Regions from separate parts of the Methylobacterium sp. NFXW15 genome, predicted to be linked through region 4. Evidence: riboswitches for the same ligand, from Rfam matches in the RefSeq annotation. Region 4 holds a riboswitch; each other region holds the start of a gene.
The links. A riboswitch is a leader RNA that binds a small molecule or an ion and turns the genes downstream of it on or off. The one in region 4 is predicted to bind cobalamin.
Positions count from the first base shown of each region.

Region 1: linked by a shared signal. The riboswitch ahead of J4O73_RS10410 (TonB-dependent receptor) and the one ahead of J4O73_RS04620 (CbtB domain-containing protein) in region 4 are both predicted to bind cobalamin.
Region 2: linked by a shared signal. The riboswitch ahead of J4O73_RS01305 (TonB-dependent receptor plug domain-containing protein) and the one ahead of J4O73_RS04620 (CbtB domain-containing protein) in region 4 are both predicted to bind cobalamin.
Region 3: linked by a shared signal. The riboswitch ahead of J4O73_RS01325 (TonB-dependent siderophore receptor) and the one ahead of J4O73_RS04620 (CbtB domain-containing protein) in region 4 are both predicted to bind cobalamin.

Region 1 covers NZ_JAGEKG010000004.1:75,885-83,330, reverse strand. Annotated here, with positions in the region: gene J4O73_RS10415 (PepSY domain-containing protein) at 1-135, opposite strand, end outside; gene J4O73_RS10410 (TonB-dependent receptor) at 132-2,318, opposite strand; cobalamin riboswitch at 2,551-2,750, opposite strand; gene J4O73_RS10405 (RluA family pseudouridine synthase) at 2,863-4,173, shown strand; gene J4O73_RS10400 (hypothetical protein) at 4,295-4,690, shown strand; gene J4O73_RS10395 (HAD-IA family hydrolase) at 4,707-5,363, shown strand; gene J4O73_RS10390 (ATP12 family chaperone protein) at 5,406-6,197, shown strand; gene J4O73_RS10385 (hypothetical protein) at 6,272-6,622, shown strand; gene J4O73_RS10380 (glutathione peroxidase) at 6,619-7,104, opposite strand; gene J4O73_RS10375 (hypothetical protein) at 7,187-7,446, opposite strand, start outside.
Region 2 covers NZ_JAGEKG010000001.1:273,039-280,484, reverse strand. Annotated here, with positions in the region: gene J4O73_RS01315 (TonB-dependent receptor) at 1-1,533, shown strand, start outside; gene J4O73_RS01310 (HoxN/HupN/NixA family nickel/cobalt transporter) at 1,949-2,983, shown strand; cobalamin riboswitch at 3,071-3,279, shown strand; gene J4O73_RS01305 (TonB-dependent receptor plug domain-containing protein) at 3,399-5,399, shown strand; gene J4O73_RS01300 (ABC transporter substrate-binding protein) at 5,407-6,279, shown strand; gene J4O73_RS01295 (FecCD family ABC transporter permease) at 6,276-7,316, shown strand; gene J4O73_RS01290 (ABC transporter ATP-binding protein) at 7,316-7,446, shown strand, end outside.
Region 3 covers NZ_JAGEKG010000001.1:282,676-290,121, reverse strand. Annotated here, with positions in the region: gene J4O73_RS01345 (hypothetical protein) at 409-1,179, shown strand; gene J4O73_RS01340 (hypothetical protein) at 1,174-2,184, opposite strand; gene J4O73_RS01335 (GSU2403 family nucleotidyltransferase fold protein) at 2,419-3,342, shown strand; gene J4O73_RS01330 (hypothetical protein) at 3,890-4,309, shown strand; cobalamin riboswitch at 4,495-4,691, shown strand; gene J4O73_RS01325 (TonB-dependent siderophore receptor) at 4,873-6,930, shown strand; gene J4O73_RS01320 (DUF1624 domain-containing protein) at 6,930-7,446, shown strand, end outside.
Region 4 covers NZ_JAGEKG010000002.1:70,244-77,689, reverse strand. Annotated here, with positions in the region: gene J4O73_RS04645 (WecB/TagA/CpsF family glycosyltransferase) at 1-557, shown strand, start outside; gene J4O73_RS04640 (DUF6492 family protein) at 565-1,443, opposite strand; gene J4O73_RS04635 (Gfo/Idh/MocA family protein) at 1,468-2,607, opposite strand; gene J4O73_RS04630 (glycosyltransferase family 2 protein) at 2,791-3,738, shown strand; gene J4O73_RS04625 (glycoside hydrolase family 44 protein) at 3,735-5,351, shown strand; cobalamin riboswitch at 5,391-5,579, shown strand; gene J4O73_RS04620 (CbtB domain-containing protein) at 5,613-5,789, shown strand; gene J4O73_RS04615 (CbtA family protein) at 5,806-6,534, shown strand; gene J4O73_RS04610 (DUF1636 family protein) at 6,527-6,904, shown strand; gene cobW (cobalamin biosynthesis protein CobW) at 6,901-7,446, shown strand, end outside.

The sequences.
Region 1 (7,446 bases), on a different contig from region 4:
CAGCGAGGGAAACGGCACATAGAGCATGATGAGCCCGGAGCCGATCCATAGGGTGAAGAGCAGCGCCGTGCCGATCCCGAGCCATCGATGGCTCAGGAGCAGCCAACGCCGCGCTGCCTTTCCCGCTGCGCTCACCACGCCACCGTGTAGGCGACCTCGACCGAACGAGGGCGCCCGAGCAGCCAATTCGTGCCGACCCCGTCCACGGCGTTGCCGTTGATGGCGTAGACTTTGTCGAACAGGTTGTAGACTCGCAGCGACAGACGCGAATCCGCCGTCACCTGCCGGTCGAGCACTAGGTTCACCAAGGTATAGGCCGGGCGCCGGGCGGTGTTGCCGAAGTCGCTATAGACCTGACCGATGTTCTGCAGGCCGATCCGGGCCGCCCAATCCCGGCTCGGCTCCCAGGTGAGCCAGAGGTTGGCCACACGCTCCGGCACGTCGATGGGCTGCTTGCCCGCATAGGAGACGGTGGCGCCGTTCACCACTTGGGTGAAGCTGTCATACTGCGCGTGAAGCAGCGCGAGGTTGCCGTCGATCCGCCATCCGGGCGCGACACGCCAGCCGAGGGCCAATTCCACGCCTTGTGAGGATTGGCTGCCCACCTGAACGCCCGCGGCAGGCGAGTTCGGAAGCCGCGAGATCAGGTTGTCCTTCACGATGCGATAGCCCGCGAGCGTCCATTCGAGCTGGCCGTCGAAGGCAAGGCCTTTTGCCCCTACCTCGATCTGATCACCGGTCGCGAGCTTGAAGCCTGCCAGCGACTGCGACAACGTGATGAGGCTCCCCACCGGATCGGTAGCGTAGCTGTATTGGGCGTAGAGCGCGCTGTCCGGCGTCGGGTTGTAGACGAGCCCGAACCGGTAGCCGAGGGCATTGAACGTGCGTTCGAACTGCGCCCCAGTCTGCAGATCCGTCCGCCGCAGCGTCGGCACGTCGAGCCGGGCGCCGGTGAGGAAAGAGAGTTTGTCCGTGATGATCAGACGATCCTCGGCGAAGACCGAGGCTTGGCTCGTCTGCGTCGCGTAGGCCGGGCGAGCTCGTCCATTTTGCGGGAACAGGCCGGGATCATAGCCGGTAAGCGGCACGCTGGTGGTCTGGTCGAAGTAGAAGTTGTTCGTGTGCAGGAAATCGATGTGGTTTACATCGAAGCCCGCTGCGAAGACATTCGGCAGGCCGAGTACATCGCTCCGGAAGGTCGCGTCGAGCCGATTACCGACCTGCTCCTGATTGTGGTAGATTTCGAGGTAGTTGCTGCGGTCGACCAACCCTGTGCCGCGGTTGAACGCGTATTGCTCGACGTCGAGCCAATGCCGACGCGAGGTCAGACGGTAGGCCGTATTGCGGATGGTGATATCGGCGCTCGGCGACCATTCGGCCTTCAGCTGAGTCCAGTTGTCGGCCCAGGTGATCTTCGCGTCTCGCACATTGTAGTTGTTGAAGCGGATCAGGTCAGGGATACGCCCTTCGACGAGGGGCGTGCCCCAGTAGCGCGCGGGCTCCTGGTAGCCGAGATCGTGCGAGAGGGTGATCGCGAGATCGGGGCTCGGCTGGAACAGCAGGGCTGCCGAGACGGCGAGATTGCGGAAATCTCCCTCTGGCCGCAACCAGCCATCGGCCCGGTTGCCGCTGACATTGAGGCGGTAGGCGAACGTGTCGCCATATTCGGCCTGCGCGATGCCACCGCCCGAATCGAAAGCGAGCCGGGCCAACCCGTCGGAACCCACCACGGCGCGGGCGGTATTGATGGGAACGAAGACCGGCTTTTTGGGCACCACGTTGATGATGCCGCCGATTGCCCCGTCGCCGTAGAGCACGGAGGACGGGCCGCGCAGCACCTCGATCCGCTCGACGTTCCACGTGTCGAACGGGAACGTCACGGTTCCCGCGCCAACGTAGAAGCGCGTGCCGTCATAGAGTTGCTGGATCGAGTTCGGCCCCGCGAAGCCGCGGCTGGTGAACGCCCCGTTGCCGTTGCCGGGATCGGCGATCGTGGTGATGCCGGTGGCGTCCTGCGTCACCGCCTCGGCGATGGAGGTCTGGCCGCGCAGGCGCGCAGCCTCCCCCGACACGATGTCGATGCTGGCGGGCGTCTCCAGCGGGGTCAGGCCAATGCGGCTCGCCGTGCGATCGGGCGTGCGCAGGTTGAGACCGACCGGCGCGGCACGGGTGAGGCTGACCCCGCCTTCCCCTTCGACCGACAATTGTTCGAGGGTGACGACCTCCTGCGCCGAGGCGGGCGGCGCGGCGAAGATGAGGGGAGCATGGCTGAGCGCCGCGAACAGGCGCTTGCGGCTCAAAGGATGAGAAGCGGACATCAGACGGCGGACTCCGGCGCGGCGAAGACCGGCCTCGCTCCCATTGCAATGTAACAACATTACATGTCCAGAGCCGCGCGGACGAGTTCCTGCGAACGGGTCGAACGGACGAGAGGGGAACATGGCGGTTGCGGGCGCGCTTGCTGTGGCACGTCACCGCGAACGAGGCCTCGGCACGCCCATGGGGCAGTGCCTCGACACCCGCCGGGGCACCCCGCCCAGCGCGTTTCGCGTGTGACCACGGCTGACGGCAGGTCTCCTGGCTCGCGGGTCATCGCCCTCGCACCGTCTTCCCGGATGACAGGCATCCAGTGACGCGGTGGTGCTGGGCTCGCCGCTTACAGTTGCGGGGGCAGCCGCGGCTTCGGAGCGAGCTCCCCACCGCGTTCCCTTTTGATCCCTTTGCAGGGAACCGTCACGGCTAAGCTAGGCCACGGGATCGCCACGCGTCAACGCGGGCTCGGCGCTTATCGGCTACCATCCAAGGTGAAGACTTTGCCGGGTGGCTCCCGCGATGCTATGCGGCGGGCATTCCAGGAAGATCATGACCACACGACCTCCCCGCCGCGGCGGCCCCTCCGGCGGCAATGGCCGCCCCGACGGACGGCCCGGCCGCAAGCCCCCCTTTGGCGCGGATCGCGCCCGCACGGGCCCGCGCACCAGCGCCAAGGACGCCGCCGAACGCGCCGCACGGGCGCGGGGAGACGATGCGGGCGAGCGCGCCCCGTGGATCCCCGCCGCCGCGCCCGAGCCGCGCGAGAAGGCGCCTCCGCGCAAGCCCGCCAAGCCGGAGGCCGTCGCGCCCGCCCCTGGACCGACGCGCCGCGAGCAGCGCGCTGAAGCCTCGGCGACGCTGGCTTCCGGCGTCCAGACGCTGACGGTCGAGGCCGACGAGGCGGGAATGCGCATCGATCGCTTCCTGACCGCCCGCTTCCCGCAGCTGCCCTTTACGCGGGTGCAAAGCATCGTCCGCAAGGGCGAGTTGCGCGTGGATGGCAAGCGCGCCAAGCCGAATGACCGGTTGGAGCCGGGGATGAGCGTGCGCGTGCCGCCGCTCCGCCTCGACCAGCCGAGCGAGCGCCCCCGCAATCCCGCCCGCGAATCCGACGACGCAGCCTTCATCCGCAGCCTCATTCTCTACGAGGATGCGGAGATGATGATTCTCAACAAGCCGTTCGGCCTCGCCGTCCAGGGCGGCTCGGGCACCGTGCGCCATGTCGACGGCCTGCTCGAGTCGATGATCGGGCCGGATGGGCAGAAGCCGCGCCTCGTGCATCGGCTCGACAAGGATACGGCGGGCTGCCTCATCATCGCGAAGACGCGCCTCGCCGCCTCGACGCTCGCCAAGAGCTTCCGTTCGCGCGCCGCCCGCAAGATCTACTGGGCGCTGTGCGCGGGGGTGCCGCGCGTGCGCCAGGGCCGCGTTTCGACCTACCTCGCCAAGGACGAGCCGACCGATGCCGACGCACGGATGCGCATCGCCAAGCACGGCGAGGAGGGCGCGAGCCACGCGCTGACCTATTACGCCATGGTCGATCAGGCGGCGCAGAAGCTGTCCTGGTTGTCGTTCAAGCCGGTCACCGGCCGGACGCACCAGTTGCGTGCCCACGCGGCGCATATCGGCCACCCGATCGTCGGCGACCCGAAATACTTCTCGGTGGAGAACTGGGAGTTGCCCGGCGGCATTCAGAACCGTCTGCATCTCCTGGCCCGGCGGATCGTGATTCCCCATCCGCGTACGGGCAAGCCCGTGGATGTGAGCGCGCCTTTGCCGCAACACATGGCACAGAGCTGGAATCTGCTCGGCTTCGATGCGAGCCGCTACGATCCCGTGGTGGATGCACCCGAAGATTGAGCGGGTCGTGAGAGCCCACACCGGCGCCGATGCCTTGGCAACGGCGCCGACCGCCTCATATGCTGCGTTGCTCGGCCGTGCGCCTACCTGCCGGGTAATCCGACGGTCGAGACCCTGGGATATGAAGCACGCGATTCTGGCCTGCCTCGCCGCTCTCTGTTTGACGGCCCCCATCGCCCAGGCGGCGCCGGGCGATGCCGCTCAACAGAAGCCCGCCCCCGCGCGGCAGGAGGCTCCGAAGGCGGAGGCTCCCAGGGCCGATGCGGCGAAAGCCGAACCGCCCAAAACGGAAGCCCGTGCGCCCGGCGCACCAGTCGTGGCGGGGCGGGACAAACGGCGACGCTCCTATGCGGCCTGCAACCGTGCCTCGCACCAGCGCGGATATCGCGGCGGCAAACGACGGCGCTTTCTGATCCGCTGCCGCCTCGGCTACGAGCGCACCCGCGCGCATCAGCAACAACAGCAGCAGCAACAGGCGCCCACTTTGCCTGCCCCCGCGCCGACCCGTAAGCCATGACGAAGCGAGGCCGGAGATGAGGCTCGTCGTCTTCGACGTGGACGGGACGCTCGTCGACAGCCAGCACTTGATCGTCGCTGCGCAGGCTGTGGCCTTCGCCGAGGTCGGCCTTCCGGCGCCGGAGCGGAGGATTGCGCTCTCCGTGGTTGGGCTATCGCTGCCGCAGGCGTTCCGGCGCCTCGTCGGCGAAGACGGGCCGGTGGCCGAACTCTCCGAGGCCTACAAGAACGCCTATAATCGGTTGCGACTCGACCCCGAGCATGAGGAACCGCTGTTCCCCGGCATGGGCGACCTTCTCGATAGGCTCCATGCCCGGCCGGACGTTGTCCTCGGCATCGCGACGGGCAAGTCGCGCCGGGGCGTCGACCGGCTGATCGAGCATTACGGATGGGAGGACCGCTTCGTCACCACGCAGACGGCCGACGATGCGCCTTCGAAGCCGGACCCGGCCATGCTGCTGCAAGCCATGGAAGACGCGGGCACCACACCGGACTCGACTGTGATGATCGGCGACACGACCTTCGACATCACCATGGCGGTGAATGCGGGCGTCGCGCCCATCGGCGTCGCCTGGGGGTATCACGCGCCCGGCACGCTGCTACGCGCCGGAGCGGTGTCGGTGGTGGAGAATGCGCTGGCTCTGGAAGGCTTGATCGGCGGCGGAGTGGCCTGAAACCCTCTCGCGCAGCGCGTCCTGAACGCCTATGTCCCTCCCATGAGCGACGTGACGCGAGACTGGCTCGGTGAACCGGGCGACGAGGGCAAGCCGGACCCCATGCGGGCGGCCCGGACGGGAGCGAAACCCGCCCTCCCCCGGCGCTTCTACAAGGAAGCCGGGTTTGCGCCCGCAGAAGGCGGCTTCCGGCTGACCCTCGACGGCCGCTCGGCCAACACACCCGCCCGCAACCCGCTCGTGCTGCCGACCGATGCGCTGGCCAGCGCCGTGGCGGCGGAATGGGGGGCGCAGGACACATCGATCGATCCGGCGACGATGCCGCTCACACGTCTGGCCAATACCGCGATCGACGGCGTGGCGACTCGGATCGAGGCGGTCGCCGACGACCTCTGTGCCTATGCTCAGACCGATCTCCTGGCCTATCGCGCGGCCGAGCCGGATCGCCTCGTCTCGGCGCAAGCCAAGGCCTGGGACCCCTTGCTCGATTGGGCCTACGAAACGCTCGGGGCGAAGCTGATTCTCAGCGAGGGCGTGATGCACGTCACCCAACCGCCGCAGGCCATTCAGGCGCTCACTGAAGCGGTACGGCGAGTTGACGACCCGTTCCGCCTCGCGGCTCTGCATACGCTCACCACCCTCACCGGGTCCCTGATTCTGGCGCTTGCCGTCCTGGATGGCCGCCTCGAGCCTGGTGCCGCGTGGGATGCAGCCCATGTGGATGAGACCTATCAGGCCGATGTTTGGGGCCGGGACGAGGAGGCCGAGGCGCGCTTGGCGGTCCGCCGGGCCGAATTCGACGCTGCGGCGAAGACGATAGCCGCCTTGCCCTAAGGGTGTGGCGCCGATGCACGCCAGCAACATGCCGGCGCCATTTTCACCACAATCCTCGGTCCGCAAATCGCCCTATGGCGCAACCGGCCGAAATGCTATTAGCCTGGACATCGAAAGGTTTCGGCCGCCCGATGTCCGCTCAAAACACCGACGAAAACTCTATTGCCGATGAATTGAGAGCGATTTTTCGCGCCTCTCGGGATCATCGTGACCGCGATTCGCGCATTGCGTTATTCGACTCGCTCGCTGACCTGGAACGATCGATGGTTTTGAGCGGCGCTCCCGAGTCGTTCCTGCGCCGCGTTGCCGAATGCCGGTTCCTGGCCGGCATCCTGCGCGACTCGGTTTCGCCGGTGCACCATCAAGCGATGCGTGCCACCCGCCGTATCTGGACAGCTCCGCTCGAAGCGATCGAAGCGCGCTAACCCTTCAGGGCTTTCTCCACCGAGTCACGCAGCTTCGCGGGCCGGTCCGTCGGCGCGAAACGCTTGATCGGGATGCCGTCCCGGCCGATCAGGAACTTGGTGAAGTTCCACTTGATGTTGGACGTGCCGAACAATCCCCGCTTGGCCCGGCTGAGATAGACGAAGAGCGGGTCCGCGTCCGCGCCATTCACCTCGACCTTGGCGAGGACGGGAAAGGTCACGTCGTAGGTCAGCGAGCAGAACTTGGCGATCTCCTGTGCATCGCCGGGCTCCTGCTTGCCGAACTGGTTGCACGGAAAACCGAGGACGGTGAGCCCCTCGTCCTGTTTCTCCCGCCACAGATCCTCGAGCCCCGCATATTGCGGCGTGAAACCGCACCGCGATGCCGTGTTGACGATGAGCAGCGCCCGGTCGCGATACTGATCCAGAGGATGGGGGCTGCCGTCGGCAGCGCGGACGGTGAAATCGTGGACTGTCGTCATGCCCGTTCGAATCCCATGGCGCAGGCACGCTGCATAGAGCCTTCAGCCAACGGGCGGGCCTATCCCCAGCGGACCGATCGCCTCAGGCGGCGGACTTCACCTTCTCCACGTCGAAGGTCAGACCCTGGGGCGTCATGCGCTCGCGGGTGACGATGCGCTCGTCCGGCGCGACCGTGCCGAGGGCAACGTCTCTGTCCGGCAGAACCAGCGTGGTCGTCTTGTTCACGTGGACGAGGACGTGCCTGCCTTTGTCGGCCGAGGCCACGGCCCAGCGGCGCAATTGGCCGTAATACGGCTCGCGCTTCCACGCATTCGCCTGTCCGGGATCGACCTGCACGTTCA
Region 2 (7,446 bases), on a different contig from region 4:
GGCTCGTTCGGCTATAAGCGCGCCCTCAACATCGTCTCGGCCCCGCTCGCCGAGGGCAACCTGCTCCTGGCGGCGGATGCACAGCTCTACGACGGGCCTTGGGTTGTCCCGGACGCACTTCGCAAGATCAGCACGGTCGCCCGCTATAGCCAAGGCACGGCGCTCGACGGGTTCTCCGTCACCGGCATGGCCTATGCCGCCCGCTGGACCGCCACCAACCAAGTCCCAGAACGCGCGATCGTCTCCGGGCTGATCAGTCGCTTCGGTACGATCAATCCGACCGATGGAGGCGACACGTCACGCTTCTCCCTGTCGGGACGATTCAGCGCGACGGACGACACTGGCGTGACACGGGCCTCGGCCTACGTGATCCGCTCGCAGCTCAACCTGTTCAACGACTTCACCTATTTCCTGAACGACCCGGTAAACGGCGACCAGTTCCACCAGCTCGACCAGCGCATCATCGGCGGCGGCGAGGCCCTGCACATCTTCCAGGGCGACCTGTTCGGCCTGCCGATGGAGAACGAGATCGGCGTCCAGACCCGCACAGATTCGATCCGCGTTGGTCTGTTCAATACGACCAACCGGCAATACCGCTCCGGTATCCTCGATGACCGGGTGCTGGAGACGAGCGGGGCGTTCTACTTCGACAACCGGGTGCGTTGGACCGACTGGCTGCGCACCAGCCTCGGCTTCCGGGCCGATGGTTACTACGCCAGCGTCGTCTCGGACACACCGGCCAACTCCGGCAAGGCGCGGGACGCCATCGTCAACCCGAAGCTCGGCCTCGTGCTCGGACCCTGGTTCGACACCGAGCTTTACGTGAACTACGGCGGCGGCTTCCACTCGAACGACGTGCGCGGCGTGACCGCCACCGTCGATCCCACAAGCTCCCTGTTCAACACCACCCGCTCACCGTTCCTCGTGCCCTCGACGGGCTACGAGATCGGCATCCGTAATCGGTCCATCGCCGGGCTGGAGACGAGCCTCGCCCTGTTCCGGCTCGATTTTGCCTCCGAGAACCTGTTTCAGGGCGATACCGGGACCACCGAGCCGAGCCGTCCGACCCGCCGGTTCGGCGTGGAATGGACCAACCGCTACGCGGTGACGCCGTGGCTGTCCCTCGAGGGCGACCTGACGATCACCAATGCGCGGTTCTCGGATTACGACCCCGTTGGCAACCGGGTGCCGGAGGCTCCCACCACCATCGCTTCGGCGGGCGTGACCTTCGGCGAGCCGCTCGGCTGGTTCGGTAGCTTGCGCTTCCGCTATTTCGGCCCGCGTCCCCTGATTGAAGACAACTCGATCCGTTCGCGCCCGACAGCGCTCTTCAACGGCCGGGTGGGCTACAACTTCGAGAACGGGGTCAGCGTGTCGCTCGACGTGCTGAACCTGACGAACAGCAAGTCGGATCAGATCACCTACGCCTACGTCTCGCGTCTACCGGGCGAGCCGGCCGAGGGGCTGATCGACCGCGTTCTCCATCCCGTCGAACCCACGGCCGTCCGTCTGACCATTGCCGGGCGGTTCTGATGCGCCCCCGTCGCTCGTTCACCGTTGTACCCAGGACGACACGGGGTCAGGGGGGCGTTGCAGCCATCGATGACGTCCCCCGTGCCCGATGCGGCGAGGCCGGGCGTCGCGCCGGCTCGGCCCGCGCGCAGGGCTACATCACCGCCATCACACCGGTGTTGGAAGCGATCATGCGCGAGCGGGGTCGCACCGCACGGGCGATTGCGATCGAGCTCACGTGCCGCGCCGTCCGAAAGCCCCGGGGCGGGGTGATCTGGACATCGGCGGACGCGCAGAGGCTTCTGCGGCGCTTGAGCAGCGCTCCCACGACCAATTGACCGGATGGGCAAGCCGTCGGTGATAGGACGCCCCCACGGCGCACAGCGGCCGGCAGATCGGGATAGGTATGGCTGAGAACGCTACCTCGGATCGCACGATGCCCCACGGACTTCGGCAGCGTGTGGGCTTGCTCTACGTCGTGTTGATCACGGCCAATGTCGCCGCGTGGCTGTGGGCCTACAGCCTCTTCGCAGGACAGCCAGCCCTACTCTCGACCGCGCTGCTGGCCTACGTCTTCGGTCTGCGCCACGCGGTCGACCCAGATCACATCGCTGCCATCGACAACGTCACCCGCAAGCTCATGCAGGCCGGGCAGCGGCCGGTCTCCGTCGGCTTCTGGTTCGCGCTCGGTCACTCCACGATCATCGTCATCGCTGCCACCGCGGTGGCGTTCGCAGCTCAGAGCCTGCTGACGGCATCGGAGGGCTATCGAGAGCTCGGAAGCCTCATCAGCACGAGCGTCTCGGCCGCGTTCCTCATCCTCATCGGCTTGGTCAATCTCGTCGTTCTTGCCGGCGTCTGGCGCACATTTCGGCAGGTGCGTCGGACGGGCCGCTACGTCGAGGAAGACCTCGACATTCTGCTCGCCAATCAGGGCTTTCTCGCGCGACTGCTCCGTCCGCTGTTTCGCCTCGTGACCCGCTCCTGGCACATGTACCCACTGGGTTTCCTGTTCGCGCTTGGCTTCGACACGGCGACCGAGGTGAGTCTGTTCGGCCTCTCGGCGGCAGAGGCCAGCCGGGGGACCGGTATCGGGACGATCCTCGTCTTCCCGGCTCTGTTCACCGCCGGCATGGCGCTGGTGGACGCGACCGACGGCGTGCTGATGCTCGGTGCCTATAGCTGGGCCTACGTGCAACCGATGCGAAAGCTGTTCTACAATCTGACGATCACCCTGGTGTCAGTCGCGGTCGCTCTGGTGATCGGCACGTTGGAAGCTCTGAACCTCATCGGTGACAAGCTCGGCCTCCAGGGCAGGTTTTGGACCTGTATCGGTGCGATCAACGACAATTTCGGCGTTCTCGGCTTCGCCATCGTCGGCCTGTTCGCGGCGGCATGGCTCCTGTCCTATCTGGTCTACCGCCTCGGTGGCTTCGATAAGATGGTGGCCGCACCGGCCGACGCCGGCTGAGTTCTGACAGTGAGATCGGTCATGCTGTCGCGAAAGGCACAGCCCACACGAACCTGTCAGCGACTGTTGACGCGTCGTTTCACTATCGCCTAGCCTGAGGGTGACGGTTCCCCTCGGGGATCAAAAGGGAACGCGGTGAGGCCATGCCCGTGAGGGTTCGGTCGATGCCGCGGCTGCCCCCGCAACTGTAAGCGGTGAGCCCTTCATCACCACGTCACTGGGCGGCCTCGCCCGGGAAGACGATGAGAGGGCGGCGACCCGCGAGCCAGGAGACCTGCCGTCAGCCGTGGTCACACGCGGAGCTTGCCGGGCGGGGTGTCCTGGGAGGTGTCGCGGCGTCGTGGTTCCCTGGAGGACGCGACCGCCGAGGCCTCGTTCGCGGTGACGTGCCACAGCCGTCCCCCGAGGCCGTCCCGTGTCCCGTTTTCTCTCCCCCACGCTCCGGCGTGCGCTCCATTCGTCCTGCCTCGGCAGCGCTATCCTGTCCGTATCTCCTGCCCTGGCCCAACAGGTGGCCGCACCGTTCGCCGATGCGCCTACCCAAGCGGCAGCGGCCGAAACCGCGGTCAGCCTCGCCGAGATCTCGGTCTCGGCCACCGGGCTGCCGACGCCCATCGCCGCCACGGGATCGAGCGTCACGGTCCTGACCGACAGGGTGCTGGAGGAGCAGCAGCGCCGCACCGTGCCGGACGCCCTGCAACAGGTGCCCGGCCTCAACGTGGTGCAGACCGGCGGGCCCGGTGGTCAGACCTCGGTGTTCATCCGTGGCGCAAACTCGAACCAGACCAAGGTCCTGATCGACGGCATCGACGCGACCGACCCGTCTAACGCGAACGGCTCGTTCGACTTCGGCCAGTTGCTGACCGACGACCTCTCGCGCATCGAGGTCCTGCGCGGGCCGCAGAGCGGCCTGTACGGCAGCGACGCCATCGGCGGAGTGATCTCCTTCACGACCAAGCGGGGCGAAGGACCGACGCGGGTCACCCTGCGCACCGAAGGCGGCTCGTTTGGCACCTTCAACCAATTCGGGCGCATCAGCGGGGCGCAGGACGGCTTCGACTACTCTGTGTCGATCCAGCACTTCCGTGCGGCGGCGACGCCGGTGACGCCGCGCGACCTCGTGCCCTTCGGCCGCCCGATCCACCCGAACTACTACGACAACGAGACGGTCTCGGCGAAGCTCGGATACCAGTTCACCGACACGTTCCGGGTCAACTCGACCACGCGGTTCATCAACTCGCGTCTGCTGTTCACCGGCACGGACTTCAGCACCTTCCCGGCTTTTCCGGCGGCGGTCCGGAGCGCGGCTGACGTGCAGCAGCTCTACACCCGCAACGAGGCCGAATGGACGCCCATCGTCGGCTTTCACAACATCTTCGCGATCAACTACTCGAACCTGTTCAACCGGCAGCAGCAGAACGAGTACGACCCGTTCGCCATCCAGCCGACGACCGGCCTCGGCGAGCGCCTGCGCTACGAGTATCGTGGCGATTACCTGCTCTCGCCCGGCAACCTCGTCCTGTTTGGGGCGCAGCGCGACGAGGAGAGCCTGCTGACGACGGATCCGAACGCGTTCGGTGCCGGCACCCTTAAAGCGCGCAACGGCAACACGGCGGGCTACGGGGAGGTGCAGCTGACGCCGTTCGATCGCGCCGCCCTGGTCGCCAACATCCGGCACGATGAGAACGATCAGTTCGGGCCCGCCACCACGTTCCGTGTCGCGCCAAGCTACATCCTGCCAGGCACTGAAACGCGCCTGAAGGGCAGCGTCGGCACCGGCTTCAAGGCACCGACCTTGAGCCAGCTCTACCAGAACTTCCCTGCGTCCAACTTCTTCGGCAACCCGAACCTCAAGCCGGAAGAGAGTTTTGGGTTCGACGGTGGCCTCGAACAGCCGCTCGGCGAGCGCGTCCTCGTCGGCGCAACCTACTACCAGAACGACTTCAGGAACCTGATCAACACCAACGCGACCTTCACGTCGAACGTCAACGTCGGGCGGGCGACGACCTACGGAGCGGAGGCCTTCGTCTCGGTCCGGTTCACCGACACGCTGTCCGGCCGGATCGACTATACGAACACGGTGTCGAAGGATGAGATCGCCAACCAAGAGCTGTTGCGCCGGCCCCGGCATAAGGGCAGCGCGAACGTCTTCTGGAGCCCGCTGCCGGGTCTGACCTTCACCGGGACCCTGATCGTGCTCGGGCCGTTCGTCGACGGCAACCGGGATTTCTCCGTGCCCCGGCTGAAGAACCCCGGCTTCACGATCGTGAACCTGTCGGCCAACTACGACATCAACGAGAATGTCGGCCTGTTCGTCCGGGTCGATAACCTGTTCGACCGCCGGTACGAGAACCCGACCGGCTATCTCGGCCCAGGCCTCGCCGCCTACGGCGGCGTGCGGCTGACGGCGTTCTGAGGGCGCTATGCCGAGCCGCATCCGCGCCGTTGTCACCGTGCTGGCTTCGCTCCTCTCCGCAGCCCCTGCTGCGGCGGAGAGGCTGTCGTGGCCCGCACGCGATCCACCGGCCCATCCGCAGCGCGTCGTCTCGTTGAACCTCTGCGCGGACGAACTGGTGCTGCGGCTGGCCGACCGCGATCAAATCGCGGCGGTCACCTATCTCGCGCGAGATCCCCGCGGCTCGACGGTCGCCGCGGAGGCGAGTTCGATCCCGTGGACGCGCGGACTGTCCGAGGAGATCGTCGCCCTGAAGCCCGACCTCGTGATCGCCGGGGCGTTCACGACCCGCACGACGGTCGGGATGCTGCGACGCGTCGGCTTTCCGGTCCTCGAACTCGGCGTACCGACCGACTTCGACGGCGTCCGCGCGCAGATCCGTACGGTCGCGAGCGCGCTGGGGCAACCTGACCGAGGCGACGCGATGGTCGCCGATTTCGATGCTCGCTTATCCGCGGCGATGCCGTCGAGCCCGACGCATCTCAGGACACTCGTCATGCGCCCTAACGCCTTTACGGTCGCGCCCGGCAGCCTGGGAAACGCGATCCTGCAGGCGGCCGGTCTCGTGAACGTCGCCGCCGAGATCGGCCAAGACCGTCTGGGGCAGGTGCCGCTTGAAGCCGCGGCGCTCGCGGATGCCGACCTGATCGTCCTCGATGCCGCCCAACCCGGATCGCCCTCGCTCGCCGATGCCCTCCTGCGCCACCCTGTCCTCGCCGCTCTCGCGCGACAGGGCCGCACGGTCTCGATCCCGAACCGGCTTTGGACGTGCCCGGGGCCGCAGATCGCCGACGTCGTCGCCCGTCTAAGCCAGGCCGCTCGCGTGAGGGTCGCGCGATGAACGCGCCTCTCATCCGATACAGCGCCGGATCCTACGAAGGCCGGCGTAACCTGCGCCGCGGCGGGATCATCGCCGCGCTCGCCTTGACCGTCGTCGCGCTGCTCGCCGCCTCGATCACCATTGGGTACGCCGCGTTCGACGTGATGGCGGCCGCCCGTGATCTGGTGGCAGGTCGCACCACGCTGCCCGCCCTCGTTCTCTGGGAGTTGCGAGTTCCCCGGGCGCTCCTCGGCGCGCTCGTCGGCACGAGCCTGGGCCTGACGGGGGCTGTGCTGCAGGGCTATCTGCGCAATCCGCTCGCCGATCCCGGCGTGCTCGGCATCTCGTCCGCAGCGGCCCTCGGCGCGGTTCTCACCTTCTATAGCGGCCTCGGCGGCATGCTCAGCCTCGCGCTCCCCCTCGGCGGCATCGCCGGAGCCGCCGTCGCCGCGCTGCTTCTGCTGCTCCTCGCGGCCGGCGGGCGCGGCTCCCTCGGGCTGATCCTCGCCGGCGTCGGCCTCTCAAGCCTCGCCGGGGCGCTGACCGCGCTCGCGCTCAACCTGTCACCGAATCCGTACGCGGCCCTGGAGATCGTGTTCTGGCTGATGGGCTCCCTTGCCGACCGCGGCATGGACCACGTCTATCTATGCCTGCCGCTGATGGCGGTGGGTTGGGCGCTGATGCTGTCCTCCGCCCGTGCCCTCGACGCTCTGACGCTCGGCGAGGAAACCGCCGCCAGTCTCGGCTTCAATCTCGCCTCCGTGCGGCTGCGGATCGTCGCCGGGGCCGCGCTGGCCGTTGGAAGCGGGGTCGCCGTGAGCGGCGCGATCGGGTTCGTCGGTCTCGTCGTACCCCATCTCGTTCGACCACTCATCGGATCTCGACCCGGGGCGATCCTGCTGCCCAGCGCGCTGGCTGGCGCTGCCCTTATCCTGGCGGCCGACATCGCGGTGCGCCTGCTGCCGACGCGCCCCGAACTGAAGCTCGGCGTGCTCACCGCGTTGATCGGTGCGCCCTTCCTGGTCGCGATCCTGTGGCGCAACCGGAGCGTCGTCTGATGCGGATCGTCGTAGAAGAGGTCACCATTCGGTTCGGGCGACGGACGGTCCTCGACCGGGTGTCCATCGCCGTGACGTCGGGCGAGATGGTCGGCTTGGTCGGGCCGAACGGTGCCGGCAAGACGACCCT
Region 3 (7,446 bases), on a different contig from region 4:
GCGATGGGTGCGATCTGCGAAGTCTGTGGCCGCCGACATATTATCATGGCCAATCCGAGGTTGTGCCTCGCCTGCGCGGTCGGCCTCACTCATCGGTGCCCGAGATGCCAGACGGTCGTGCCCGGGTCCGGGAATGCTCCCTGTTTCCCTTGCACTCGCCGTCGTCTTGCCTGGTTGGCGATCGGGGCGGAAGCCCGAACGATCTCCCACCCGTGGCTCGCCGAATTATTCAGGGCGTTCTGCAAGAGTGGAAGCATCCCGCTCGAGGCTAAGATCGCGGACGATCGGATCGCCCGCGCAGCCGCCGCCTGCCGTCGCATCGCGCTTCACGTTACAGATCCCACGGACCTCGCGCTGGAGGCGGTCTTCTCGGCACTCGGAGCGCAAGATCTCCGACGTGTCGCGCCCATGATCGCCTATTGGGCGACGATCGGTGCGCTGGAGTGGGACCAGGCCCGGCTTCGAACCCTGACCGAACACGAGCGGGTCACGGCCATCTTGAAAACGTATGGCAATGGCCCTCATGGGTCCGTGCTCTACCGCTATCGCGATCACCTCGCGATCCGAGACCAAAAGCCGGTCAGCCAGCGGATTGCCCTGACGGCCGCCGCTACTCTGCTGGCGGCACTCGGTGACGCGCCGATCGCAAACCTCAGCCAGCACCACGTCGCCAACGCGCTGCGTGCGCGTCCCAGGGACCGGACCTCTCTGCAAAGTTTTTTGAGCTTCCTCGCATCCGAGGGCGGTCCCAAACTGACGATCGCTAAACCGCGCCAGGATCCAGCGGCTTTAAAGAGACGGCTTCAGGCCGATATCCGCAAATGCCGGAAGCGCTTGCACAACACCCGCGATGTCATTGAGGCGCGCGCCCTGATCGCGGTCCTCATCGCCCGGATCTTCAGCCTCCCACTCTCGCGCGTCCTCTCCCTCAAACGCTCTGAGGTGGCCGTCTCATCGGAGGCCGTCACGCTCTGGCAGAACGGTGAAGCGCTGACACTCGATAAGCCACTCGCCCACGCGTTTCGCGAATGGGTCTCATTGGCAGGGTCGTGGCGCTCGCCGGGGCACCCGTGGGTCTTTCCTAGTCGAGACGGGCTTCGGCCTGCGTCCGAGGGGGCGATCGCCTACCAACTGAGAAAGCCATCGCCGCGGGGTGAAGCCGATCCCGGCCCGTCATAAGCGGCCGCTGTAGACCACCAGCGGATCCGGCCCGCTGTGGGAGAACACCCAACCGCAGTGCGCTACCGATTTGGTGATCCGGTCTTTCGGTTTGTCGGCCAGCCGCGCACGGAGCTTGGCCTCCACTCCGTCCGCGGTCGCGCCGGCCCCCACTGGGTCGGCCCATTCGAGGCTGTCGTAGTGCTCCGGTTTGGTCGGTCGGGTCCTGCTGCCTGGCCCACAATAGCCGTGAAGAACGAAGGCGCGGTACCGCAGGGCGTGAAGCGCGTGCATCTCCGGGAGCGATCCCGCTTGGCTGTCGGTGAGCTTCGCGATGAAATTCGGCGCATAGAAGATGTTGCGCAGGTCTGTGTAGGCGTCTGGATCGTTCGAACTCGCGTAGAGGTGGCAGCAGGTGAGGTCGCGTGTCGTGGCGCGCTTCAATCCCGTGCTCCATTCGAAGGCCGCCGCCGGGCTCGCATTGTCGTCGATCATGACGCCGTCGATGATCGCGCCCCGATCCGCCATGCGACCCCGCACGGTGCGAAAGACCGCCCGGTGTCCTGTCGCCGCGACGATGTCGGGATGAGCGAAGACCGACAGGGATGCGATCGCCTGATCGATCGATCCCCAGGGGGAGGCGGCGATCAAGGCATCGAGCACCGCCCTCCCGTCGTAACCGAAGGAGGCCAGCGTTTTCGAAGCAGTTTGCTCGCTCGGAAATGGCGGCTTGAGCCAGCTGGCTACGGGTTGGACTACCACACCCCCGAAGCGGGCTTCCCGCGCCCAGCAGGTGATCCCGTCGACGAAGATCGGGGTGTCGTCATCGACGACGACCTCCTCGTCGTTCGAGACTTGAATGCCGGTCCCGAGGAGGGACGTGTTGGCGATATCGACCGGTCGGCCGGCCCAATCGACGAGATGCGTCTCGCAATCGCGGCAGATCGCGGCGGGGTACGAGATCGATCTCCGTCCCTCGCCCTCGCAGACCGGACACATCTCGCCGCCCGGACGCCATGTGACCATCCAGAATCCCTCCGCTTGCTCGTCTGTGAACCACGCTTGGCGGGGGCGTCAAAGGCCTGTGGCATTCGGCCGATGAGGGAGACTGACGCGATTGGGGGCCGGATCCCGTGATGACGTGGTTCGGCCCTGAGCCGTTCGGCTTTCGAGCCGCAGCGACTGTCGCGATGTAGTGCCCCCACCGGCACAGCCCTTGAGCGGCGATTGCTGAGACGCACACCGAGCACAGGGCTATGTATGCAAACTGAAAATTTGCATACACCAAAGTTCGCAATGGTCAGACCACTCTCGCTCGCCCAGCACACGCTGTACGCCGACCTCACCGAACAGGGGAGCGATGCCGTGTTCGATCCGGAATTCCCAGAGAATGGCAGCATCATCGTCCGGGGAAACCGACCTGGCGCACCGGCCCTTCATGCGTACTACCAGGGCTATCGCGCTCGTGCCGGCGCTGCCGGTCAAGGCCAACGCTTCGCCCGCTACCTCGGGCGCGCCGACGATCCGGCAGTGGCGGCGCGGATCGCACGGTTTCAGCGGATCAAGGCGGTGCGGGCGGAGCGCGCCACGACCGTGCGCGCCCTGATCGGAGCCGGGATGCCGAAGCCAGATCGAATGGCGGGAAGGATCGTCGAGGCTTTGGCCCGTGCCGGACTGTTTTCCGACCATGCCGTTCTCATCGGCGATGCCGCCGTCCAGACCTACGGCGGCGTCCTCGGGGTGCGTCTGCCAAAACCCCGCAAGACGTTTCAAAGCGATCGACCCGCCGTGGAGATCGCGATCCCTGATCGAAGCCAGCGGTCGAGCATTCTCGACATTCTGCATACGATCGACCCGAGCTTCGCCATTGTCACCGGCGTTGCGAAAACCTACCGCTCGGCGGAGGGAAGCGAGGTCATCGTCACCAGCCCGGATTGCGCCGACGAGGCGACGTCCGCGATCTCAGGCTTCCTGGTCACGCGGGCGGTGCAGGCGATCGTGTTGTACGGGCCTGGCATTCCCGTGTCAGTGCCAGTGCCAGAGCGATATGTCGCTTACGCGCAGATTGCCTATCGCACGGCGATTTCGACGGGGCTCCACGATCTGATCGACGCCTTCACGCTCGCTGGACGCGAAGGACGCTTAGCCGAAGCACGGGCAGAATTAAGGTCGCTTCTGCGCTGATCCTCGCCGCCCTTCGCGAGCGTAAGCGGCGCGTCTTCACCGGGCGGCAGCTTCCGCATTTTGCAAGTGGCCGACTCGCCCACACGCCCTTCCGCAAAGATGCCTGCGAAATCGTCATCGAGGCTGGTCTCCGCGAACTAAAATCCGAGCGCAAAGGTCCCGCCAAGGGGCGCGGGCGCGACGAGTATTGCGTCAATTCGATCGACTTCGGGATCCAGGCAAATGCAGTCTCCGAGGCAAAGTTGGCGGGGCCACCGGTCGGCCAAGCGGCTTGAAAGCCAACGCTTCAGTCGCTTTTGACCCTATTGTCGGTGCGCCGGAGGACGGACAACGCAATCTGCTGACCGTCGGTCGTACCCAACGCCACCGACGCGAGGACAAATCGGACAATCCTGACAATAGGTCAGATGCAGCACGAACCCGAACTGTGCACTCACACCGGGGTGAATTCGCCCCACGTATCGCCATTGCAACCTAGCTGTGATGCCGCGAGCACGGGCATCGGCATCACATTGACCGCGCCGACCAGTCCAAGGAGCAGTTCCACATGCGTCCCGCATTCTCCGGCGTCCTGCTCGTCTCGTTGACGGCAACATCGGTTGCTGCCACCGCGACAGAACGCTGGACAGCTACCAGCAGGACGGCGACCTCCATAACAGGCGACATCGAACTGTCGCCGTCAAAGCTCGTCGCTGCGGGGAAGACCTTCCCACTGGCAGTCGCAGCCGACGTCGCAGCCTTCGAGACGAGCGGGGGCCCAAAGTCCGCGCGCATCATGCGCGTAACCCGGGAGGTCAACCCGATCCTTCTGCGTGGGAACACCCTATGCTCACCAGCGGCACGATGGATCGCGCTGTATCGAAGCGATGCCGGTAAAGGGCTCGCCTTGGCGGTGTTTTCCAGCCAGACGCAACCGCAGGGCGAGAGCGATGCTGGTCTCTGCGCCACGTATTACTACACGCGCTGAGGGCGACCGCGAACTGACGTGCTAGCGGTTGACGTCACTGTCTTGGCGATCGGCGCGGGCACGTTCCAAGCTGCGATTGGATGATCGTGGTCACATCCTAGAACGAGGATGGAGGCCAGCGCAGGCAGCGACTGCCTTGGATCTGTACCGATGATCCGCTCGCGTTGACTCACGGGTTCGTGAAGCGTTAGCTGGACCGTGACGGTTCCCCTCGGGGATCAAAAGGGAACGCGGTGGGGTGCAAACCTGAAGCCGCGGCTGCCCCCGCAACTGTAAGCGGCGAGCCCTTCACCACCACGTCACTGGATGAGCCTCATCCGGGAAGACGGTGCCAGGGCGACGACCCGTGAGCCAGGAGACCTGCCGTCAGCCGTGGTCACACGCGAAACACGTCGGGCGGGGTGTCCTGACGGGTGTCGAAGCGCCACCCGTGAGGTGGTCGCCCAGGCCTCGTTCGCGGTGACGTGCCACTGCCGTCCCGAGGTCTCAGGCCCGTGTTTCGTCCCACTCTGCCATGGCGACGCTGCGCATCCGTCGCGTCGCTCGCGTTCGCCATCCAAGAGATGACCCCCGCCATTGCTCAGATCTCGCCCAGCGAGGCCGGGGCGGCGTCGGTCGTTCTCGATCCGCTGTCAGTCGAAGGCAGCTTCACGGCCGCCCCTACCTACCAGGTCAAGGATCTCTACAGCGGCTCAAAGACGATCACGCCGCGGCTCTCGCTGCCCCAGCAGGTCGACGTCGTGCCCCAGGAGGTGCTGCGCGACACCGCCGCGACCCGCGTCGAGCGGGCGCTCGATTACGTGCCGGGCGTCAACAAGCAGAACGACTTCGGCGCGCAGAACTTGGCGCTCTACTCGGTGCGCGGCTTCGCCACCCAAGACATTTTCTTCAACGGCTTCAACATCGCCCGCGGCTACAACGGCTCGCCGGACACCCAGAATGTCCAATCGATCGAGGTGCTGAAAGGGCCGAGCGGGGCGCTGTACGGGCGTAGTGACCCGGGCGGCACTGTCAACATCCTGACCAAGCAGCCCGTGGCCTTGCCCTTCGTCGAGATGGGCACACTGTTCGGCAGCTTCGGCACGGCGCGCACCACGGTCGACGCCGGCGGACCACTGAACGAGGAGGGCACCGTCCTCTACCGGTTCAACGGTGCGCTCGCCCGGCAGGACAGCTTTCGTGATTTCGTCGACGGCGACCGCGTCCTGGCCGCGCCCGTGGTGAGCTGGTTGATCAGCCCGGACACCAAGCTCACCGTCGAGGCGCAGTACCTCCGCAACCGCCAGACATTCGACCGCGGGACGGTCGCGGTAAACAATCGCCTCGGTCTCGTCCCGCGCTCGCGCTTCTTCGGGGAGCCACGCGATAACTCCGTGTCGGAGGCCGGGATCGTGCAGATCCGCCTGGACCATGCCTTCAACGCAGACTGGCAGCTCCGCGTCGCCGGGCATTTCAACACCGGCAGCCTGACCGGCCTGCAGACCGGCGCGACCGGCCTCCTCGATGACGGTCGTACCCTCCTGCGCGAGTTCCGCCTCCACGACTTCACCTGGGGCGTGGCCATCGGGCAGGCCGAGCTCGTCGGGCACTTCGACACCGGGCCATTCGCCCACACCCTGCTGCTCGGCCTGGAGCACGAGCGCTACAACAGCACCGAGAACCTGCTGCGCTCGACGCCGCGGATCGATCCCTTCGCCATCGACCTGTTCAATCCGGTCTACGGCCAGCCCAAACCGCCCTTCACGCGGCGCTACAGCGCGAGTGAGAACGTCGGCAACACCGCCGTCTACGCCCAGGATCAGATCGCGCTGAGCCCCGAGTGGAAGCTCCTCCTCGGCAACCGGACCGACTTCTACAACCAGACTTTCCGCGACAAGGTCGGCAACGAGCGCACCGAGCAGGACCGGACCGGCTTCTCGCCCCGCGCGGGCCTCGTCTACCAGCCGCTCTCGTTCCTCTCGTTCTACGGCAACGTGGCGGCCTCGTTCCGCCCCAACACCGGCTTCGACATCGCGACCCGACCCTTCGCCCCCGAGACCGGCTTCGGCTACGAGGCAGGCGTCAAGCTCGACCTCTTCACCGGGCTGAGCGTGACCGGCGCGGCCTTCCACATCGAGAAGGAGAACGTCCTCACCACCGACCCGCGCGACTTCTTCTTCCAGATCGCCGCCGGGGCTGTCCGCAGCCAGGGCTTCGACGTGAGCCTCGTCGGACAGGTAACGCCCGAATTCCGGGTGATCGGCGGCTACGCCTTTATCGACGCCGCCGTGACCCGCGACGAGGTCTTGCGGGTCGGCTCGCCGCTCCTCAACATCCCGCGCCACTCGGGCAGCCTTCTCGGCGTCTACGAGATCCAGGCCGGCGACTGGAAGGGCTTCGGCTTCGGCGGCGGCGTCCGGGCTGTCGGCTCGCGTCTCGGGGACAGCGGCAACGAGCGATTTCGGCTCCCCGGCTACGTGCTGACCGACGCCCTGGCCTACTATCGCTACGAAAACCTGCGCTTCGGGCTGAACGTCGATAACATCTTCGACGAGACCTACTACGAGCGCTCCTACAACGCCTTCTGGGTCGGCGTCGGTGAGCCCCGTCGGGTGACCGTCAGCATGACGGCACGCTTCTGATGGGCGTGCATCCGGGGACGGTCAGGGCATCGACAGGTGCGTCGGTCACGACCGGACGCATCGCCTCCATCGATGCCCTGCGCGGGCTGGTGATGGTGCTGATGCTCCTCGACCACCTGCGCGAAACGTGGTTCCTGCACGTGCCGGTCGCCGACCCGATCGATGCCAGGACGGCGCTACCGGCTCTGTATTTCGCCCGCCTCGCGGTCAGCCTGTGCGCGCCCATCTTCATCGTGTTGACGGGGGTGGCCGCGTACCTGTTCGGCACCCGGCACACCCTGGCGGAGACGCGCACCTACCTCGTCAAACGGGGTCTCGTCCTGATGGCGCTGGAGGTCTTCTACCTCTCGGAGCTGTACTGGGGCGTCGCCAGCCCGACGCTGTGGCTTCAGGTGATCTGGTGCATCGGCGTGTGCATGATCGTCCTGGCCGCGCTGATCGGCCTGCCGCGGTCGCTTCTCCTCGCCATCGGGATGCTGCTCGTTTGCGGGCACAACCTCCTCGACCCGATCCACC
Region 4 (7,446 bases):
TCTGCATCAACGACAGCCGCATCCTGACGCAGCTGGCGCGGACCTGTGGCACCGACCTGCCACCCGTGCCGGGCTCGGACCTCGTCGCGGCCCTGATGACCCACCCCCGGCTTGCGAAGGATTCACCCGTCCTGATCGTCGGCGGCAATGAGGGGCTGGCAGAGTCCGTGAGTCGACTCTGCGGACTGACGCAGGTGTCGCAGATCTCCCCGCCCATGGGCCTGCGCAAGGACCCCGCCAAGCTCGCCGCGACGGTGGAGGCCATCGAGGCCCGGCCTGCGCGCTTCGTCATCCTGGCCGTGGGCTCACCGCAGCAGGAGATGCTGGCCGCCGCCCTCGCCAAGCGTGGGATCGCGCGGGGCGTGGGCCTCTGCATCGGCGCGGGGCTCGAATTCCTCGTCGGCGAGCGCCCCCGCGCGCCGACGATCTTCCGCGTCGCCAATCTCGAATGGCTGTTCCGCCTCGCCTGCGAGCCACGCCGCCTCGCCCGCCGTTACCTGATCGACGGCCCGCGCATCTTCAAGCTGGTGTGGGACTACCGGCGCCGGGCACGCTGAGCCCCTTTCATCCGCGTGCGATGGCCTGCGCGACGATGGTGCGCCGGGCCTCGGTCGACAGCGGAATGGTCGATTGGATGCCGAGCCCGTAGCGGCCCGGCCCGACGACGGGGATGGCGCCGCCCTCCGACCAGACGGTCTCGCACAGGCTTTCGGCCGAGGGCGCATGGCCGGATGCCACCAGGCCGAGCACCTTGTCGCAATAGACGCCGTAGAGGATGTACTCGGAGAAGTCGCGGGTGGCGGCGAGCGCCTCGATGGGGTCGCGGCCCGTGACCTCGCCGATCCGCTCCAGCAGGCCCCGGACATTGGTCCGCCGCCACGTGACGAACTGATCGATGTAATCAGCCTCGTGATAATCCGAGGGCGGCAGGCCGAGCAGCGTCGAGGCCGCCCGGTGCCAGGGCGCATGCATCACGTCGTCCGCCGCACCCGGAAAGCGGGCGAGGCGCACCAGACCGCCGGTCTTCAAGGCCTCCGCCGGCAGCGGGCGCACGAAGGCGGTGTCGCTGTCGAGATGCACCACGACGTCGCTCGACGCTCCGGCGGCGGCGTTGAGCTTCATGATCTGCTGGGCGATCCAACCCCGGACCGGCCGCCCCTTGAACGAGACGTAGACGTTGCGCCGGGGCAGCCGCAGGCGGCGTCGCCATTCCGGCCCCGGCAGCGGAAGCTTGCGCAGCCAAGCGGGCAGCAACTCCTCTTGGGGCACCAGGGCGCGGCGCCCCCCGGCCAGCGGCCGGAACAGCGCCATGTCGGCCGAGGGCACCGCCAGAAGATGCGACGCGCCCATGGGAGCGAAGCGGTCGGCCGTCTCGCAGAGCAGGCGGCAACACTCGAAATCGCCCGCGAAGGACAGGGTGATCAGGGTCGGCGGGTTATCCATGGTCGATGGCTCTTTCGCCTGTTCTCAGACCGCCCAATCCATCGGCCGCAGCACACCCGCCTGCGACGAGACCGTCGCCGGGCGAGGAAACCGCTCCGGATGTTGCAGCATCTCGGTCACCTCGGTGATGTGAACCGCAAGGTCCGCATCCATCCGGCCGGGCCGACCGGCGGCGGCGGCCTCGGCGAAGTCACTGACACCGCGCAGGAAATCCATCGGTGGGCGACCGCGCCCGCTGCGGAAAGGTACGGGACGCACCGCCTTCACCACCCTGCCCTTCCGCGAAGGAAAGCGTCGTTCGAGGAAGCGGTCGAGGCGGCTCGTGGCCGTGCGCTTCAGGCGGACGGGACCGGCGAAATCCCACGGTTCCTCGACCTGCAGCACACCCGCGTCGCCCACGATCCGCAGGCGGTGATCATAGGGGGCGACGATGGAATTGGTGACGCGGGCCACGATGCCCCCGTCGAACTCCAGAAGACCGCAGGAAAAGTCCGGTGCCGGGTGCACCGGCTGGTCGCATTCCTTGTCCGGGATCAGCAGCGAGGCGTAGGCGGTGACCCGCCGCACCGGCCCGAACATGGCGACGAGCAAGGTCACCACGTAGCCGGCATGTTCGAAGGTGCAGCCGGTCTCGAACTCGCCCTCGGCCGGCCAGCGGCGCCCGCTGCGGCTGATCCAATTCCGATAATCCGCCTTATGGACCATCCCGTCATCGAGTTCGGCGTAGACGAGGCGCACGCGCCCCACGGCACCCTCGCGCACCGCGCGCCACAGCGTCTGAGCCTGCTCGCCAAGGATGTTGCTCGGTGCGGCAGCGAGGCGAACACCCGCCGTCGCCGCGGCATCGCGCAAGCTCCGGGCCTCGCTCAACGTCATGCCCAGTGGCTTCTCGGAATAGACGTGATGACCGGCAGCGATGGCCGCGCGGGTGACGGGCGCGTGGTTCTCCGGATCGGTGAGGTTCACCACGACGCCGAGATCGGGCTCGGCCAGCAAATCGGCGAGCGAAGCGTAGGCGCGGTCGCCCCAGGTCTTGGTGAAGGCGGCCAGCCGCTCCGAATCGCGATCGTAGACGCCGGCCAGTTCTAGCCTGTCCGAATGCAGATCGAGGCACTGGCGGTACATATCCGCGACATAGCCGCAGCCGACGAAAGCAATTTTCATCCTGCCCGCGCGATTGTCAGCGTTAAATTTACCATTCTCTGAGAAATTACCGCGCAAATCCGGTATTGATCTCACGTTATCAGGTGCCGACTTTACTTCCGGCTGGAATAAGTCGCACCAGTGATCAAGTTATAGCTCTTCGGTTAGTTATTCATGAACCTCCCAGAGAGCATCGGAGACGGCATGCGCGGCACCCCGCCGATCGCGGTGAGCGTGGTCATTCCCACGCTGAACCGTCACAAGGCGCTCGAGCGCGCCCTGGGCTGCATCGTCGCGCAGCAATTGCCGACCGACACGGCGGCCGAGATCGTCGTGGTCGACAACTCCGTCGACGCGAACGCGCAGGCCCTGGTCGCGCAGCTCGCGGCGGATGCGCGCCTGCCCATCCGCTACGTCTCGGTGCCGAAGCCCGGCATCGCCACGGCGCGGAACGCGGGTGTCGCGGCGGCGCGGGGCGAATGGATCGCCTTCATCGACGACGACGAGACCGGCGGCCCGCATTGGCTCGCAGCCCTGCTCGCGGTCGCCCGCCGGGGCGAATACGATGCGGTGTTCGGCCCAGTGAGCGCGCGGGCCGACGACAACCTCGAGATCGGCCCCTTCGCGGCCTATTTCGCCCGTGGCGTCACGGCCGAGGACGGCGGGGATGTGACCCACCGCGCCGCGTATCTCGGCACGAACAACTCACTCTTCGCGGCCTCGATCTGCGCGGTTCCGGGCGGCCCCTTCGAGGAGCGCCTGAACAGCATCGGCGGCGAGGACAGCCTGTTCCTGCAGCGCCTCGTGAACGAGGGGCGCCGGTTCGGGTGGGCCTCCGGCGCCGAGGTGACGGAATGGGTGCCGCCCCGTCGGCTCGATTGGGCCTATGTCCGCCGCCGCCGTTTCCTCAGCGGCCAGATCCGCACCTTCGTCCACGAGATGGCCTCGCCCCGCAGCCGTCTGAGCGTGGCCCGGTGGATGATGGTCGGCGTGGCGCAAGCCATCGTCTCGGGGGCACTGTCGCTACTCCTGGAGCCGATCAACCCGCCCGCCGCGCGACACCACCGGATCGCGGCCTGCGGCGGCCTCGGCAAGATCTTCTGGATGACCCGTTTCCGGGGCTCCCTCTACGGGACCGGGCTGGTTTCGTGAGGCCGAGCCGCCGGGCGCTTCTCACCGGCGCCGGGGCGACGATCTGGGCCAGCGCCACGGGCGCGGGCGAGGTTGCGAGCATCCGTGTTCGGAACGGCGCCCCGCCCTTCCCTGTCAGCCCGCTGATCTACGGATCGGGCGAGATCGGCACCCTCGACGGCGGCCCGCCCTCGGCGGAACTCGACCGGGCGGCCGGTGTGAGCCTGCGCCGGTTCGGCGGCAATTTCGCCACGAGCTACAACTGGACCAACAATGCCTGCAACGCCGGCAAGGACTGGCAGCAGGCGAACGGCGACTTCCTGAGCGAGTCCGTCGGCCTGCCGCAGGTCGAGCGCAACCGTCCGGCGGCGGTGATCGCGGCGATGCACGGCTCATCCCTGTCCATGGGCGCCAGCAGTATCGTGACCCTGCCGCTCGCGGGCTTCGTCGCGGCGGACAAGAACGGCCCCGTCGGGCCGGACCAGGCCGCACCGTCGGCGCGGTTCGTGCCGGTGTCCTGGGAGGGACGGCGCCCGGCCTCCGCCCCCGTCGATCCGCGGGTCGCGGACATCCCGCATTGCCTCGCCACCCTCATCGACCGGTTCGGCCCCGCCGGATCCGAAACCGGCATCCGGGGCTACATCCTCGACAACGAGCCCGGCCTGTGGGCGACCCAGCACCCACGCATTGTGCGGGCTCCGGTGCGGATCGCCGACCTGATCGCGAGGGCGCTGAAGGCGGCGCGGGTGATCAAGGCCATCGACCCCGGCGCCTGGGTGATCGGCCCGGCGAGTTGGGGCGTCACCGGCATGGTGAGCCTCCAGAACGCGCCCGATTGGGACGCCTTCAAACACCATGGCAGCTTTCTCGCCGCCTATCTCGACGCCTTCCGGCAGGCCTCCGAGCGCGACGGGCGACGCTTGCTCGATGTCCTCGACGTCCATTGGTACCCGTTCAGCGACCGGGGCACTCTGTTCCGCAGCGAGGATCCGGCGCTCGCCGCCTCGCTCCTCGACGCGCCGCGCTCCCTGACCGAGCCAGGCTTTCGCGAGGCGAGCTGGGTGACACAAGCCCTGCCGGTGGCGATGGAGGGCGGCCTGTCCCTGCCGCTCCTGCCGAGCCTGGAGCGCATCGTTCGAGGGAACTTCCCCGGCACGGGCATCGCCATCACCGAGTACAATTACGGAGGAGCGGGCCAACTCGCCTCGGGCCTCGCCCTGGCCGACGCGTTGGCCCGCTTCGCGAGAGCCGACATGCGGCTCACCGCCCATTGGGGCTCCCTCGCAGGCTGGCTCGGCACCGCCTTCCGGCTCTACCGGAACTACGACGGCAAGGGCGGCCGCTTTCCCGATTCGGGCCTTCCCGTCGATGTCTCACGCCCCGACATCCTCACGGTCCGGGCGGGCGTGGAAGGCGAGCGCCTTCATCTCGTCCTCATCAACCGCGGGTCGCAGGACGAGGCCGCCGACATCGTCTTCGACCGGCCGTTCAAGGCCGCCCGGCTCATGCGCTACGGCTTCGATGCCGCGCATCGCGACATGGCCGAGACGGACCCGCCGACGACCCTCTCAGGCCCGCTGCGCGTGACCCTGCCCTCCCGTTCCGCCCGGCATTGCGTGCTGACGCCGGTCTAAAACGGTTCTGCTTGCCGTTGTGCCAAGGGCGGAAGCCAGATACACAGGAGGGATGACGGTGCCCCGCAAGGGGTGAAAAGGGAACGCGGTGAGGGTGTGCCCGAACCCGCGGCTGCCCCCGCAACTGTAAGCGGCGAGCGCCTGCCAGCAGCCACCGGAGCGATCCGGGAAGGCGGCGGGCGCGCCCTAGCCGCGAGCCAGGAGACCTGCCGTCATCCTCGACGTTCAACGTGCCGCCGGTGGGGCGGCAGGAGAGCCCTGATGACGACCACGACCCTCGCCCCCGTCGCGATCCGCTCGAACGAGCGCCTGCTCGCAGTCGCCATGGCGGCCTTCCTCGGCCTCGGCCTCGTGTTCATGGCGGGCTTCTCGCCGGCCATCGCGTTCCACAACGCGGCGCACGACTTCCGGCACGCCCAGAACTTCCCCTGCCACTGACGCCCACGCGCCAGGGATGATCCTCAGGCTTCTGTCGGCGGCACTGGCCGCCGGCTTCCTCGCGGCTATCGTCGCCACGGGGCTCCAACTCGCGTTGACCTCTCCCCTCATCGTCGAGGCGGAACGGTACGAGATGCGGGAGCCCACCCGTGCGGCGCAGGCACTGCCCATTATTCTCGCCCATTCGGGGCATGACCACGCGGCACCCGATGCCGCGCCCGAATGGCAACCCGCACCCGGCTTCCAGCGCATGGCCTTCACCGGGCTCGCGACCCTCGTCGGCGGCGTCGGCTACGCGCTGCTCCTCGGCGCGGTGCTGATCGCGCTCGGCCGCGAGCCGACCTTGCAGACCGGGCTCGCCTTCGCGCTGGCCGGGTTCGCCAGCGTCGCCCTCGCCCCGGCCCTTGGTCTGCCGCCGGAACTGCCGGGACAGGAGGCGGCACCGATCCTCGCGCGGCAGGTCTGGTGGGCCATGACGGCGGTCGGCACCGCGATGGGGCTCTACCTGATCGGCGTCCGCCGCTCGCTCATCGGCATCCTCGGCGGCCTCGTGTTGATCGTCGCGCCGCATGTCGTCGGCGCGCCGCAGCCTCCGGCGGGAACGTCCGAACTCCCGGCAGTTCTGGCCGCGCAATTCGCCGCCCGGTCGCTGGCGATCAGCGCGGTATTCTGGGCCATGATCGGCCTCGGCTTCGGCTGGGCGTGGCAGAGCTTCGGCCCCGCGAAGGGCGCCCGCCATGTCTGAGGCGGAAACGATCCTCTACGTCTGCACCACCTGCCGACGGGAGGGTGACGACCCGGAGGCGCCCCGCGCCGGGGCACGTCTCCATGCCGAACTGGTGCAGCGTGCAGGCGCCCTGCGCGTCGAGCCGGTGGAATGCCTGTCGGTGTGCAAGCGGCCCTGCACCGTGGCCGTCGCCTCTCCCGGACGCTGGACCTACGTCTACGGGGATCTCGACCCGGTCGAGGCGGCCGAGACGATCCTGGCGGGCATCGGCGCCTATGCCGGAACGCCGGACGGCATCGTGCCCTGGCGCGAGCGCCCCAAGGAATTCCGTTCAGGCGTTATCGCCCGCATCCCTCCGTTTCCCCCGCGCCCCGAGGCCGCCGAATGACCATCGTCGCGAAGATTCCCTGCACGATCGTCACCGGCTTCCTGGGAGCCGGGAAGACGACCCTCGTCCGCCACGTCGTGGAGAATGCGAAGGGCCGTAAGCTCGCCATCCTCGTCAACGAGTTCGGTGATGTCGGCTTCGACCGCTCGTTCCTGGCCGCCTGCGGCGTCGAGGGCTGCACCGAGGAGTCCATCGTCGAGCTTCCGAACGGCTGCATCTGCTGCACGGTGGCCGACGATTTCGTGCCCGCGCTCGAAACGCTGCTCTCCCGCGCCGAGCCGCCGGAGCACATCCTGATCGAGACCTCCGGCCTCGCCCTGCCGAAGCCGCTGGTCCAGGCTTTCCAATGGCCCGCCATCCGCTCGCGCGTGACCGTGGACGGCGTCGTCGCGGTGGTGGACGGGCCTGCCGTGGCGACCGGCGCCTTCGCCGAGGATCCGGAGGCGCTCGCCGCTCAGCGCGCGGCGGATACGAGCGTCGATCACGACAACCCCCTCGAAGAGGTGTTCGAGGATCAGCTCCTCTGCGCCGACCTCGTAGTG